DNA from 4 places in the Ruegeria sp. HKCCD4315 genome. Region 1 is predicted to be linked to each of the others. Evidence: riboswitches for the same ligand, from Rfam matches in the RefSeq annotation. Region 1 holds a riboswitch; each other region holds the start of a gene.
The links. Region 1 has a riboswitch for cobalamin ahead of GS646_RS14995 (hypothetical protein). Riboswitches for the same ligand answer to the same signal wherever they lie in the genome.
Positions count from the first base shown of each region.

Region 2: linked by a shared signal. The riboswitch ahead of GS646_RS19935 (DUF1636 domain-containing protein) and the one ahead of GS646_RS14995 (hypothetical protein) in region 1 are both predicted to bind cobalamin.
Region 3: linked by a shared signal. The riboswitch ahead of GS646_RS22030 (energy-coupling factor ABC transporter permease) and the one ahead of GS646_RS14995 (hypothetical protein) in region 1 are both predicted to bind cobalamin.
Region 4: linked by a shared signal. The riboswitch ahead of GS646_RS19055 (DUF4198 domain-containing protein) and the one ahead of GS646_RS14995 (hypothetical protein) in region 1 are both predicted to bind cobalamin.

Region 1 covers NZ_WVRN01000001.1:3,024,228-3,027,848, forward strand. The annotation lists gene GS646_RS14990 (hypothetical protein) at 1-776, opposite strand, end outside; cobalamin riboswitch at 907-1,129, shown strand; gene GS646_RS14995 (hypothetical protein) at 1,220-1,627, shown strand; gene GS646_RS15000 (dual specificity protein phosphatase family protein) at 1,630-2,130, opposite strand; gene GS646_RS15005 (DNA polymerase III subunit gamma/tau) at 2,303-3,621, shown strand, end outside.
Region 2 covers NZ_WVRN01000002.1:445,260-448,880, reverse strand. The annotation lists gene GS646_RS19940 (ABC transporter ATP-binding protein) at 7-783, opposite strand; gene GS646_RS19935 (DUF1636 domain-containing protein) at 780-1,136, opposite strand; cobalamin riboswitch at 1,375-1,574, opposite strand; gene GS646_RS19930 (D-lyxose/D-mannose family sugar isomerase) at 1,674-2,339, opposite strand; gene GS646_RS19925 (carbohydrate kinase) at 2,355-3,281, opposite strand; gene GS646_RS23010 (ROK family protein) at 3,321-3,621, opposite strand, start outside.
Region 3 covers NZ_WVRN01000003.1:32,268-35,888, reverse strand. The annotation lists gene GS646_RS22045 (cation-translocating P-type ATPase) at 1-548, opposite strand, end outside; gene GS646_RS22040 (hypothetical protein) at 737-1,009, shown strand; gene GS646_RS22035 (L,D-transpeptidase) at 1,052-1,714, opposite strand; cobalamin riboswitch at 1,930-2,143, shown strand; gene GS646_RS22030 (energy-coupling factor ABC transporter permease) at 2,219-2,902, shown strand; gene GS646_RS22025 (transglutaminase-like cysteine peptidase) at 3,008-3,621, opposite strand, start outside.
Region 4 covers NZ_WVRN01000002.1:244,319-247,939, forward strand. The annotation lists gene cbiQ (cobalt ECF transporter T component CbiQ) at 1-72, opposite strand, end outside; gene GS646_RS19045 (cobalt ABC transporter permease) at 72-650, opposite strand; gene cbiM (cobalt transporter CbiM) at 647-1,258, opposite strand; gene GS646_RS19055 (DUF4198 domain-containing protein) at 1,264-2,049, opposite strand; cobalamin riboswitch at 2,178-2,381, opposite strand; gene GS646_RS19060 (LacI family DNA-binding transcriptional regulator) at 2,598-3,621, shown strand, end outside.

The sequences.
Region 1 (3,621 bases):
GCAGGTTTCAGCAGATGTCGTTTGGCCTTGGGGCCATAGAGATCGGCAAGCCGCCATACCGCCTCGGGTGGGACCATCTGGTCATCTTCAAAAGTAAACAGATCCACCGGTTTTTCAGTTTCTGTCCAACGCGCATCAGGCAACCCGGCTCCGATCTCGGGCATGTAACTCGAAGGAGCGGTGCACCATTTACGCCATTGCCAGTAGACCGATGCCGGCAAATCCGCACCAAAACCGATTGCCTTTCCGGGTAAATACCCAAGCGCTTTGACCAGCAATGGGGCGTGCCCATACCAGAACACCCCGGCCAATCCACGGTAGGGCCATGGGTGATCGTTCAGGGTCACAAGCCCAGAACACACACAAATCATCCGGTCGATTTTGTCGATATCGGGCTGTACGGGTCCCAGCATGGCACCTACAGAATGACCAATCGTCCATTGTTGTGCACCGGGAAAACGCCTGCGCATTTCCGCCCGCGCCGCCGGCATATCGATCAAGGCCCAATCGGCCATTGTCGCACGTGCATCCTTCATGCGGCCGGTCAAAGAGTGCCCGAAGTCCCGGTAATCATAGGTTAGGCACGCCATGCCGCGCTCAGCGGCCAGCCAACGTGCGAAGTGGCGATAATAGTCGCGTGGCACGCCTGTGGCACTGTTCAGCACAACCACTGTGCCGGGTTCCGACAACGGTCGGTACAAGCGCGCTGAAAGGGTTGATGACCCGGACGGAAAGAGGAACTCTTCGGTCAAAACCGTCTGTTCTGTATCCAACATGATCCCTGACCCTGCGCCGAAGACAAAGTTTCTTACTTCAATAATTGAAACTCTACGCGGGAAGTTTTTACCCATCCAGCATGACCAAACGTCGGGGACAAAGATCCGCTTGACTCGGAACCGGATCAGACGCTAGCGATTGTGTGATGGTTCCTGTCCCCCACAAGGGGTCGGGATGAAAAGGGAACACGGTGCGGTTCCGTCTGGTCATCCGGACGCTAACCAATGCCGCGACTGCCCCCGCAACTGTAAGCGGTGAGCAAAGCCGAAACGCCACTGGCCCCGAGGGCTGGGAAGGTCGGCAAAGCCATGACCCGCAAGTCAGGAGACCTGCCATCGAAACTGAAACCGAAACTCGGGCGGGGTGTCCGGGCAGGTCCTGACTGCACTTCGCTGTCCCACCTGACCCGATCCTTCTGTCCACCACGCGCGGAGGGCGCAGGATGATCTGGAAGACAAAGACGCATGAATACAGCGCAACGGTATGTCAGCGGACGGGCAAAACCTGCCCCGCCCTGGCGCGGCTGGCGCGCTCGATCTCCGAGGCCATGACACAAGCTTCGGCTGCCACAGGCGACGACTTCGAGTTTGACGGTAGTAGTGAGCTTTCACATTGCACAAAAGGGTGTCAGGCAATTTTCCAGGCACAATCAGACAGTGTTCGCGTGTTTTGTGACACGCAGCCCAACGCAGCAATTGAGGACCTGAACCTCTATGCTGATCTGATTTTTGGAAACACGTTCCGCACTCTGCCATCTGGCATCATTGCAAACCCACCCTGCGCGATGATCGAGGTTGCAACGCTACGGCCCCGGAAAACCGTACACGCACCCGAACAGCTTTCGGCCTGAGGTCACACCACCTGCGCCGGGGAAACCCGGGCCGCCCAAGCCAGCTGCGCGTCTGTTTCCACAGCACAGGGGCGCAGCGAGCGCAGACGCTCCAGCGCCTTGTCAGCCCGTTCGCCGCACTCGACCATCAGACGCAGGACAACCATCCCCGACCTGCCACAGCCGCCCCGACAATGCACCAGCACTCGGCCTCCTCCAGCCAGGGCATGCCGGGCGGCGGCGCTAACTTCTGGCCACGCCTCTTCAACCGCCGCCGTTGGTGCGCCAAAGTCTTCGATCGGCAGATGCACCCACCGGCTGGCGCGGCTTTGAATATCGCTGCCAAAATCCTGCGCCCCGTGCTGAAGCATCTCGACATCCGTTGTCATTGAAATGACAATCCCCGGCTTCCACGCGGCAATCGTATCCAGATCCGTCTCATAGTCCCCGCCATGTCCGGGTATAGACGTCAGGGCCAGCGTTCCTCCTGCGACTTGCAGGGCATAGATAACCAGCTGCGACATGAACGTGTGTCCTCCACCAGGAACTCTTTACAAAAATGAGTCTTAAATTTTGTTGGAACAGCTTAGTGCGAATCCGGTCGGAATCTAAATCAAAAATCATCGCGCCTCGCAGTGGACGCGGAAGGCAGCGGCCACTACGCTGAGCCGAAGCACCGAATCCGACCGAGAAAACATGACCGACACGCCCAGCCCCGCCTATCAGGTTCTCGCCCGCAAATATCGCCCGGAAACCTTTGCCGATCTGGTGGGTCAGGACGCCATGGTGCGCACCCTGAAAAACGCATTCGAAGCGGACCGGATTGCGCAGGCTTTCATCATGACCGGCATTCGCGGCACCGGCAAAACCACCACCGCGCGGATCATCGCCAAGGGTATGAACTGCATCGGCCCCGACGGCAATGGCGGCCCGACGACCGAGCCTTGCGGGCAATGCGAACATTGCGTGGCGATCATGGAAGGCCGCCATGTCGATGTGATGGAGATGGACGCCGCCAGCCGAACCGGTGTGAATGACATTCGCGAAATAATCGACAGTGTCCGCTATCGCGCCGCCAGCGCGCGTTACAAGATCTACATCATCGACGAGGTCCACATGCTCTCGACCAGCGCTTTCAACGCGCTGCTCAAGACGCTCGAGGAACCGCCTGAACATGTGAAGTTTATCTTCGCAACAACCGAAATCCGCAAAGTGCCGGTCACGGTTCTGTCCCGCTGTCAGCGCTTTGATCTGCGCCGGATCGAGCCCGAAGATATGATCGGGCTTCTGCAAAAGATCGCAACCGCCGAAGATGCCCAAATCGCCGATGACGCGCTGGCGCTGATCACACGTGCCGCGGAAGGATCGGCACGGGATGCAACCTCGCTGCTGGATCAGGCGATTTCGCACGGGGCGGGTGAAACCACTGCCGAGCAGGTCCGCGCAATGCTGGGCCTTGCGGACCGTGGCCGCGTTCTGGACCTGATGGACATGATCCTGCGGGGCAACGCGGCGGGTGCGCTGACGGAACTCAGCGGGCAATACGCTGAGGGCGCAGACCCGCTGGCCGTCTTACGCGATCTGGCCGAAATCACCCATTGGGTGTCCGTCGTCAAAATTACGCCCGACGCCGCCGAAGACCCAACCGTTTCGCCTGACGAACGGAGCCGTGGCCAGCACATGGCAGAGGCCCTGCCGATGCGCGTTTTGACCCGGATGTGGCAGATGTTGCTGAAAGCGCTCGAAGAAGTTTCAGCCGCGCCAAACGCGATGATGGCCGCTGAGATGGCCGTTATTCGCCTGACCCACGTTGCTGATCTGCCCAGCCCTGAAGAACTGGTCAAGCGGCTGCAGGACACTCCAGCGCCTCCGGCAGGTGGACCTGGCGGCGGCACCTCGATGTCTCGGCAGGGTGCAACACCCGCGCAGGCCAGCGCCACCCCCGCATCCACATACGCCTCGGCCCCACGCGGCTCAAGCGGCGCTCCCGTTGCCGCGTTGGCTCTGGATGTTCA
Region 2 (3,621 bases), on a different contig from region 1:
CTCCTGTTATGATGACAGTTTTCGTTTTCGAATATCCAGCGCTGGGATTATGCGGCCCTCATGCTGAAAGCACAGATAATCCACACCAAAGGTGTCGCGAACACGTTCTGAGGTCAGCACGTCGCTGACGGGCCCATAACCCGTCAGGCGTGTGGATTTCATCAAGGCCACATGCGTGGCGAATTCCGGGATCATGACCAGATCATGGACGATCATGACCACCGTGACGCCCAGCTCGGCCACCAAGGACAACATGTGCCCCTTGGCGTCTGGATCCAGGTGATTGGTCGGTTCGTCCAGAAACAACAGGGATGGGTTTTGTGCCAAAGCGCGCGCGATGTGAGCGCGCTGTCGCTCGCCACCCGATAGCTGGCTCATCGGCTTGCGGGAAAGATGAGACAATCCGGTTGTTTCCAGAACTCGATCAAGATCTACCTTGTGCTCGGTTGCCGATTTATCCGCCTGAATCGGGATTTGCCCAAGCGCAACATAGTCTCGCAAACGCAACCGACCGTCTGGCATTTCTTGCTGGCCTACGACCGCGATGGTTCGGGCACGCTCATGCGCGGACAAGGTGCGCAAGCTTTTGCCTCTTATAAGCACATCACCCAGTGCAATACGTTCTATTCCGCAAAGCAACTTGAGCAGTGTTGTTTTTCCCGCGCCATTCGGACCCGCAATTGCCAGAATCGAGCCCTCCTCCAAGCCGAAGGACACGTCCTGCAAAAGGACATCGCCGTTCAAAGCGTAATATTCGAGACCCTCGACCGACAGAAAACTCATGACACCCTCTCGGTTGGCAGGGCGGGTATTCGGGACAAGGTCTTGGTGAATAACGCGGGCGGGCGTTCGGTTGCACTTGTCCAGCCATCGGAACTAAGGCGGTATTGTCCGGCGAATTCCACCACTGCGTCCAGATCCAATTCCGTGTCGATGTCTCCAAACAGATACTGCGCCTTGCCCGGTGCCTGAAGGCCAATGGTGGTTGGTCGGGAACAACCTGCCATGCAATCAACTGTTCGAATTGCAAATCCTTCGGGCAATGTTTGCGCCAGTGCGCCAGTCACTTGATCGGTGGACATGGCACCTGTGCAGGTCGCACACACAAGAATGAAATGATCAGCGATTTTCGTCATTGCATGTAGCGCTTACTGCGGGTTGGATTGATATGCAATGTTATAACGTAACGTGGCATTGAATTAACGGCACCGCGGGATGCCTCAGCGCAGTAGGTATTGAAGAAGAGCTTATTTCTGTCAGTCACCTTTAACACTGTCCGCTCCGCTTGAAACCAAGCGCGGACAGAAGGTGCTACCAATGTAAACACGCGAAAAACGTGCCATCAAAGCCTCCTTCCAGGACGCCCCGCCCCGGGTTGGTTGAACATCGGATGGCAGGTCTCCTGACTTGCGGGTCAAGGCTCGGCCCACCTTCCCAACCCTTTCGGGGTCAGTGGCGTAATGGCGTCGCTCTCCGCTTACAGTTGCGGGGGCAGTCACGGACTTGGCAAAAAAACTGTGCCGCACCGTATTCCCATTTTCATCCCTTACGGAACCATCCCGCTCAGCTAGTCTCGTGGTGCTGGACTTGTCAAGCAAGAGAATGAGTGGCGTTTGACGAAATCACTTGGGCTCAGCCCAGTTGTCTGTCGGTTATTGTCAACCCGGTTTACGTCAGTAGTCGGAAACCAATAGGAAATCTGGCGCGGCATCTTCCTCAATCTTTGAAAATCGAGGGATCGGATCTTCGAACACATTATCCGTTCGATCATCATTCACAGTCGAAACCTCGCCGATAAGGCAATCACCGTGCTCGGCCCAGAACGCGTGCCAAACTCCGGGCATCAGGGTTACGCTTTGCCCTGGTTTCAGGCGTAGATGCTCACCTGGTTGCAACGTAACAGGGCAGGCATCGCTGGGCACTGTGACAGGCGTATGCCGGTCGATGCCACCTTCTGGGTCCGATGCATAAATCTCCATCACCAGATCGCCGCCGCCACGGTTGATGATGTCCTCTGCCTTGATGATGTGGCGATGCATCGGAGACAGTTGTTTGTCTTTCGAAATCAGCAATTTTTCTGCGTAAAGCATCCCGCGCCCAGACTGCAAATCATTCACTTCGCCGTTGCGCAGCGTGAAAAGAAACAGGCCCAGTTCATCAAACCGGCCCTGAGCGTAGTCGGTGATGTCCCACCCCAACCCGCGGCTGCGGATCGTTTGCGCCACTGGGCTGCGCATCTGTTCGGGTGACCAGTCTGCAAAAGGCGGCAGTACACCGCCAAAGGACTGGATGAACGCCTGCGCTTCGGATTTGATGCGATTTATGTCAGATCGTTTCATTGTTTTTTCCAAGAATTATAGCTCATGGTCCCAAGGCGGTTCCGCCCCAGCTCGAGATACGGTTACAGCTGCAACTTCGGCGCCCAGTTCCATGGCCGCGCGCAAAGAGTTGGCAGTTAAGTTGCGTACAGCAGGTTTTGTCAGATGCCCGGCGCGGCTGAGACCAGTGAGCACACCTGCATTGAACGTGTCGCCCGCACCGATCGTATCCACGACCTGCACCGGTTTTACCGGCACCGTCACTTGCGATCCATCCGCCAGATACCCGTTTGCGCCATCGCCGCCCCGGGTCACGATCAGCGCTGATGGTCCGGCTTGCAACAGCAAGGCTGCTTTGACTGCTTCGGGTTCCGCACCGGGAATGATCCAGTCCAGATCCTCGTCCGACACTTTCACGATATCGGACTGCGCGATCATGCGGTTCAAACGCGTTCGAAAGCGGGTTTGATCCTGAATAAAACCCGGACGAATGTTGGGATCCAACATGACAGGGCGGTCGTTTCCGTGTTGAGCCAACAAAGATGCATAGGCATCTGCACATGGCTCACACGCCAAGCTTATACCCCCAAGATACAATGCCGAGATGGCAGGGAGTTGGTCTGGCATATCTTCAGGTGCCAACATACGGCCAGCCGTGTTTTCATCAACGAAACTGTAGGTTGCGTGCCCATCTTCAAGTTGTACAAACGCAAGTGTAGTGGGACGATCCGAGACAATTACATGCGAAACGTCAACGTGGCTTGCCTTTAACGCGTTGATCAGCTGTTGACCAAACATATCCGTGGAGACACCGGTCAACATTCCCACGGACTCACCCAAGCGCCCCATGGCAACAGCGGTATTCAGGATCGCGCCACCCGTATGGGGCACAAAGCCGCGTGCGCCGGACACTGTCGGCTCGGCAATCATGTCAATCAGGGCTTCCCCACAGCACAGGATCATTCCAACGTCCTCTCCCAGAGCCTCAAGCGCACAAGTCGTTCATCGCTTTAGTGCGTTTTTGCAAAAATTGTTCGCCCCGATGATGCCGAACTCGGCCTGTTCTGAGACGTAAAGGTTCAAGGATTTACGAAGCTCGCTGAACCGCCCGCCGCCATTGAATGCGTCCTTGAAATCCTGATCAAACAGCCAGCGGTTTTTCTCGGCGACCCCGCCGACAAGAAACACTCCACCAGCAGGCATAAGCGTGACAGCCATATCACCCATAAGCGCGCCCAGATGCGTTGTGAACATCTGCGCAGTTTTGACTGCGATGGGGTCCGAAGCATCGCGGGCTTCGGTC
Region 3 (3,621 bases), on a different contig from region 1:
GGCGCCACCAGCCAGACGCCAAACAAGATCGCGACCGCGAACAAAGCTGCCTCGGGCAAAGGCATCGGAACCTCACCATGTCCCGAAAACAGCCCGAGCGCACCGCCCATGCCTGTTTCGAAAATGTGCCAGCCAAAACCCGCTGCCCAAAACCCTCCGCTGAGGATGGTGAACCGCCGCTGACGTGCAATATGCGCCGCCTGGTCCTGAGCGGCATTTCCGTCATCCCATGGTTTGGCGGTCATACCAGTACTGGCAACCAGCAGCATGACATCTTCGTCAGACATCTTGGCAGCACTTTCAAGAAGCGTCATTCGACCGTTGATGACATCAAAAGCGAGATGCTCTTCACCACCAACTTTCGGGCCGATAACCCGGTTCAGGATCGCAACCTCTTCGGCGCAATCAAGGCCAGAGACCTGAAAGCTTCTGCCACCTTCGGGAATCGGACCGACGGGCGCGATGTCACCACACCCGCTACTGCCGCACGCGTTGTGACCTTGTCTATTTTCGTGGTCATGGTCGTGGTTGTGGGTATCGGATGACATAGTTAGACCTCAAGAATCTCTGCGGTCCTTTGCAAATAGTTCCTACAGCAACTAGAGCTTCAATACCTTTTTCAATTTTTTTTCAATCCGGTTCGTTGCCCGCGATATTGATGCTTCATTCCTTCTTGCGGGCTGGCCGCGTGAATGCAATCTAGTCGCAGAAGACGTAAAAAATTTGGAACAGGTCAATGCAGAAACGGATCGCAATTACCATCACGTTAGTCTCGATTACTGCCGGTTGCTCAGCCCAGTTCACAGGGGGCAAAAGCAAAGCATTCGAACCAGGTAACCTGCCAGATTCGGTCGTTGCACTGGCAGGGCCGGGGCAGGATCTGGCTACGGCACGCCTTTTACCAGATGACAATTGCTTCTGGTATGAGCACAGCGGACCTGTCGAGACGACATTGGTACCATTGCGCGCGACGAATGGCGCTCCGATCTGCGCCGCGCGCGACGCCTGATAAAAAAAGAGGGCAGCGACGTCCACCTACGCTGCCCAAAATTTATGAGCGGGCTGTGACGCTATCTTCGGCCGAGTATAAGTATGCGGTCGAGCCGATTTTTACATGTGGGTAGAGATCATTGATATGGGCCATGATCATTCTAACACATCCAGAACTTGCGCGACCACCGATGCTTCTGGGCTGAGGTGTACCGTGGATTCTGAGATAAGTATCTCGATCCCCAACGTATAGATAAAGGGCTCGAGAGCCGAGAGCATTACTTGGCCCGGGTTCCATGCCATCCCGAAATTCCGCGTATTCGGGGTTGCGCTCGATCATTGAAGCCGTTGGTGTCCAATGTGGCCACTCGACCTTGCGCCGGATAGCATAGGTACCGGGCTCGTAAAGGTTCCCACGCGCGATCGCTACGCCATAGCGCATTGCTGTCCCGCCTTCCTCGATATGGTAAAGATAGCGCGCGACGGCATCGACATGGATGTCACCAGGAACCAAACCATCATTTGCTACGACACGTCGTGGTAAAAAACGGTCATGAACGCCCCATGGATTTGAGGTCGCTGGATCGTAATCAAATGGCGTGACCTGGCTGTCCCAATAGGTCTTTTGCGACGAGGTTGGCCATGTTTTGGCGATCAATGGACTGGCCGCAGACGCGGAGAACAGCGCAGTGGTTGATTGAATGAAATGGCGCCTTGTCAGCATAGATCTCGTCCTGGTTCACAAGTTTAATGTATTTGCATCGCATTTTCGCGATCAAATTCGAGTCTTAAAGCCTCTAGCAGCTAGAGCTTCAAGAGGCTTCAGGTAACACTTGGTTTACCTAGTCGACCATGTCGCCGGTTGCGTGAACCCTACTTCGGTCGAGTCTACTTCGGACTAGGTCGCAAAGACAATTGACAGAAACGAAGCCGCCATTGTAGCGGTGAATTGTTTTCGGTTCCTGATGGCGGAAGCCAAAAGGATTAAATGGGAATACGGTTCGGTGTTTTTAACGGCGCCAATTCCGTAACTGCCCCCGCAACTGTGAGCGGAGAGCGATGCCAAGACACCACTGGTTCGTAATGGAACCGGGAAGGTTGGCGGAGCGAGCACCCGCGAGTCAGGAGACCTGCCGTAAAACGCCGGGCTATGCCCAGACTGTATCTGTCGGCCTTACGGCCGATTCAACCTGACAAGCCGCCGGGTGAGGCGGTAGGGAGAAATAAAATGCACATCGAACCGGGCATCGTGAATGGTGCCAAAATCGCGCTTTCCTATGTTACCGCCGCAGGCGCGGCTACTTACGCAGCGAAAGAAACGTTTTCCACATTGCGTGCGAATGGACCTGCATCTTTTGTCATGCGCTCGGTGCTCGCCACCGTTGGTGTCTTCCTTTTCTTTGAAGTCCTGCCACACTTCCCGGTTGGTGTCTCTGAAGTCCACTTCATTCTGGGGTCGACGCTGTTCCTGCTTCTCGGTGCTGCACCCGCGGCTTTTGGATTGGCAGCCGGTCTGCTGATTCAGGGGGTGTTTTTTGCCCCGTTCGATCTTCCGCAGTACTTCATCAACCTAACCACTCTGCTGGTGCCGCTATTTGCGCTACAAGCATTGGCCAGCCGCATCATTGCACCCGGTACAGCATATGTTGACCTCAAATATGGCCAAGCTCTTGCCCTGAGTGCGATGTATCAGGGGGGAGTAGTCGCATGGGTTGCGTTCTGGGCTTTCTACGGCCAGGGATTTGGTGCTGAAACTATGGCGTCGGTTCTGTCCTTTGGCGGTGCCTATATGCTGGTAATAGTCATCGAGCCGATTGCTGATCTAGCAGTGCTTGCGGCAGCCAAGGCGATGCGCGGTTTGAACAGCACAGGTCTGGTGACTCCGCGCTTGTACAACGCTGCGGAAGCTTGACCAAAGTTTGAAGCGGTGCCCTAAACTGGGGTTGCCGCGAAACAACTGGTAGTCGCAGGACCAAAGCTTATCGTGGCGCGTCTCGAGGGCGCGCCACATTTGCTTTTAGCCGCTAAAAACCTGCACCCAACGGTCAGGGTGTAGTGGGTCCTGTATTCTTAGGAATAGATACCTGGTTTCCTTCCACGTTTTGATCCTGTTGGTAACATTGTCCAGAACCAAGTCGCCTTCACTCGAGCGATAGACAAGAACAGCATGGCCATTGCGATTGGTGTCCAAGACAGTCGCAATTAGTAGCTTCGTAGGATCCAAACCATTCTGCACAAGTTCAAACTTCTTTTGCAAAGCGAAGTCTTCGCAATCTCCTGACCCTTGCGTCGGCAGTGTCCAGTACTCCTTTGTCCCATATTGGCTTTGATCCGAAACGGCACGAATCCTTCGATTGACGCGCGTGTTGATCGTTTTAACGATCTGATTTTCTTGCGCCACGGAGAGACCAGAACTACGAGCGCTCGCGCACGCCCACGAATAATCTTTGCATAGTGTTTTGGCACCCGATGGCGCTTCAATCTTTCTATCAAGACCGATCGAGGGAAGCTCAGATGCTTGCGACGCAGCGGCAGACACAAAAAAGCTGCATATAAAACAGACCATTGGGAGATAACCCAGCAGGTTTTTCGATAACACTCCCTGAACTAAAGTGGGATTTGTCATATCTG
Region 4 (3,621 bases), on a different contig from region 1:
GATCACCCCGAAGGGTGCGCTGGCATCAGCCTCGGCCAGCGTCTTTGCCTGGGGTTCCAGAGCGTGAGCCATCAGGCGGCCATTTTCCGGCGTGCAGCGACATAAAAGCCGATGCCGAACAGACCGATAATGTAGCCGATCCCACCCAGAACGGTCTGCAAGTCGTTGTGTTCGCGATAGGCTGCAATCTCACGGCGCAGAGGGCGGGTTTCGTCTCGTACCGCTTGGGCAATGGCCGCGCGCTCCTCGTCGGTTAATGACGCAACAGTCGTCGCGGCATCGTTTGCGTTTTCAACCTGCGTAGCAGGTTTTACAAGCTCGGCATCCACGCCCAAAATCTCAGCCACTTCCTCGGCGGGCATGGTGACCTCGGCTAGATGACCAGCGCCCAGATCTGCTTTGAACGTGTGCGCGACAGGTTCGGTGGGGGTGTAGAGGAAGAATCCATCGGTATTTGTGACTGTTCGCCCCAGTTCAGCGCCATCGGGGCCGTAAACAACAACTTCCTGGTTTTCAGCCATGTCGCCGTTGGAAAAGCCCAATTCCCCTTCAATCGCGTCGCCTGCGGGAAAGACCCCTGTGATAACTTTATGGGCCAGCGCAGGAAGTGGGGTAAGCCATACCGCAACTGCAAAAATCAGATGTCTCATTCGGGGGCGCCTATAAGAAAGAGTTCAGGCTTGACCTTGCGGGCCAATAGAATAGCAAAACCGGTAAGTACCGCTTCGATTGCCATAACGGGAATATGTGCAAAAAAGACCAGTTTCGCGGCTGGTAGGAATTCGTCACCAGACAGAGCCAGAGAGACAGCGACAAGGGCCGTAGTGGCTGCAATCGAAAATGCTCCGCTGATGCCGCCCCAAACAGCGCCCTGCAGCGGAGAGCCGCGTGCGATCAGACGGCCAAAGATCATCCATGTCAGCACCGCCGGAAGTGCGATGTTGACCGTGTTAATCCCAAGCACAGTCAAACCGCCAAAACCAAAAAACACGGCTTGAAGCAGCAAGCCAACAAACAGCGCAGGAAAAGCGGCCCAGCCAAGCAAAAGCCCAGCTAGACCGTTCAGTATCAAATGCACAGAGGACGGGCCGATCGGCACATGGATCAGCGAGGCTACAAAAAAGCTGGCCGACAGCACGCCCGCCGTGGGAATGCGGTCCAGGTCCAGCGATTTCAGCCCTATGGCAATGCCGCCAGCCGCTGCGATTGCGCCGCCGATCACAACTGGGTTCGAAAGGGCTCCGTCCACGATGTGCATAGGGGTTACTCCAGATCCCAGGCGCGGATCCAGATCACAGCATCCTGGCTCAGTTCTTTGCCTTCATGTTCGGTTTTTGGGCCCGCACCCAAAGCGGCAAAACCCCAGTAACCCGCTTTCGGTACGCCAAAGGTGAAATAGCCGTTCTCATCTGAAATCGCGACCAATGCGCCGCCCGGTAGTGGGGATGCCGTGGCATCTTTCGCACCGTTTCCCGCCAGATCGGGCTCAGCTGCCATGTATTCGATTTCGATTTCAGCACCGGCAACCGGCTCGCCTTCGCTCAGTACACGGCCGGTGAAGGTGGAACCTGCAATGACGTTATAGGGCTTGTTCAACGGCAGAATTTCGGTCGCCAGCCCTTGCGGTTGATTCCAGTCGGTGGGCAGTTCATTGCGGTTCAGGTAAGCCTTAGTGATCTGCTGGATATAGATATCCTCGGATTCTTCGTAGTAAGGCGCAGGTACCGTCACCAGCACATAGTCGCCGGACCGCTTAACCGGGACCGAACCAAGAAATGCCTTGGCGCTGTTTTCGGGGCCTTCGAATGTGGTTTCTTCCAATGTACCCAGCAGATCGGTCTTTTCACCATTGTGGATCACATAGAATTCTTCTGGCTTTTCCAGGGTCATCACGTGCCCGGCTTCAAACGGATGCCAGAAGACCAACTTGACAGGAACGTCGCCCGGACGCTCGATCATGGTATCCTCGGTGTATTCCAGCAAGAAATGAGCCTGAGCCAGCGCGGGCAGCGCCGCAGTAGCGGCCGCGGCCAACAAAAAGTGTTTCACAAATACGTCCTTCTCACGTCGCGCCTTCCCCGGCACGCATTGGTTTTTGACATGGGTGAATGCGAAACTATTTGCCCCATCGGGCAAACAGATCCGGCGCACACCCCGTCGCCGATGATGAGCACCCTTTCCGAGGGCGCATGTTCGGCAGGTCTCCTGACTTGCGGGTCTAAACGCTTAACTGGCCTTCCCGGGTGTGACCCAGTGGCGTAATCAGTCTCGCTCGCCGCTTACAGTTGCGGGGGCAGTTGCAGAATTGGCCAAGAATGTGCCGCACTGCATTCCCTATTGCCTCCGGGTGACTCCCCGGAACCGAACATGGCGCGTTGATGACAGAAAAACTTGAGCACGGTCAACTCCCGATTGCGGCATTGGAAGGGTCATCTGCGAATTCCGGAGGTGTTCCGCTTTAAACTCATCGGCTGCGGTGATGTCTAAGTGTTGGTGTTGTGACCTGTTCGTTGATTGCGGGGATTGTCCGTAGCGGGTTGCTGGAATTAATTTTTTGATTGCCGAAACCGGTTTCGGAACAGTTAAATGAAAGAATGATGGCGAATCCCGAATTGCAACAGCGACAAATCCGGTCCCAGCGCGCCGCGTCCGGTGGGCGGGTGAAGCTTGACGAATTGGCACATCACCTTGGCCTTTCGAAAAGCACCGTGTCGCGTGCATTGAACGGGTATTCCGACATCTCAGAATCAACGCGAAAGCGTGTTGAGGTGACGGCGCGCAAGATGGGGTATCGCCCGCTCAGCCATGCTCAGGCTATTCGAACGGGGCGCGTGCGTGCCATTGCCATGGTCATCAACAGTGAAGAACCGGACCGGCACAATCCGTTTTTTCAGGACTTTCTGGCAGGGGCTTGTGAAGCTGCAAGTGCGTCTGACTGGACGATGACAATCTCGACCGCGAAGTCGAAGCAGGACATGTTAAATGTTTTGGGCCGTTTGGTCGAAGAACGAAAGGCCGATGGATTTATCCTGCCGCGTACCGAAGTAGATGACGCGCGAGTTGGGTACCTCAGCGACCTGCAGGTGCCTTTCATCCTTTATGGTCGGACAGGATATGGCCGAACCGGCTATCAGGACGATACGTCGTGGTTTGATATTTCCGGCGAAATAGCCATGAGCGACGCGGTCGAACGTCTGGTCCGTTTTGGTCACAGCCGTATCGGGTTTGTCGGCAGTGATCCCAAGTTCAACTACAGCCACCTGCGTCGGGATGGCTATGTCGACGGGCTTAGGGCTGCAGGATTGCCAGTCGATCCCGAATTGATCCGAGAAGGCGCGCGCACCCGCGAGGAAGGGGCCGCTGAAGCGCGCGCTTTATTGCGTCTTCCTGTCCCGCCGACCGCGATTGTATTTGCGACGGATCAGGCTGCACTGGGAAGCTACTCTGTCTGCGCAGAATTTGGCCTTGAGATCGGGCGCGATGTCTCGGTTCTTGGATATGACGGGGTCCCGGAATGCCAATACGCCAGCCCCGGGCTGACGACGTTCAGCGTCGACTCCAAACGGGCAGGCGAACGCCTTGCAACGATGCTTATACGTCAGACCCGAGGGGAAGAGCCCG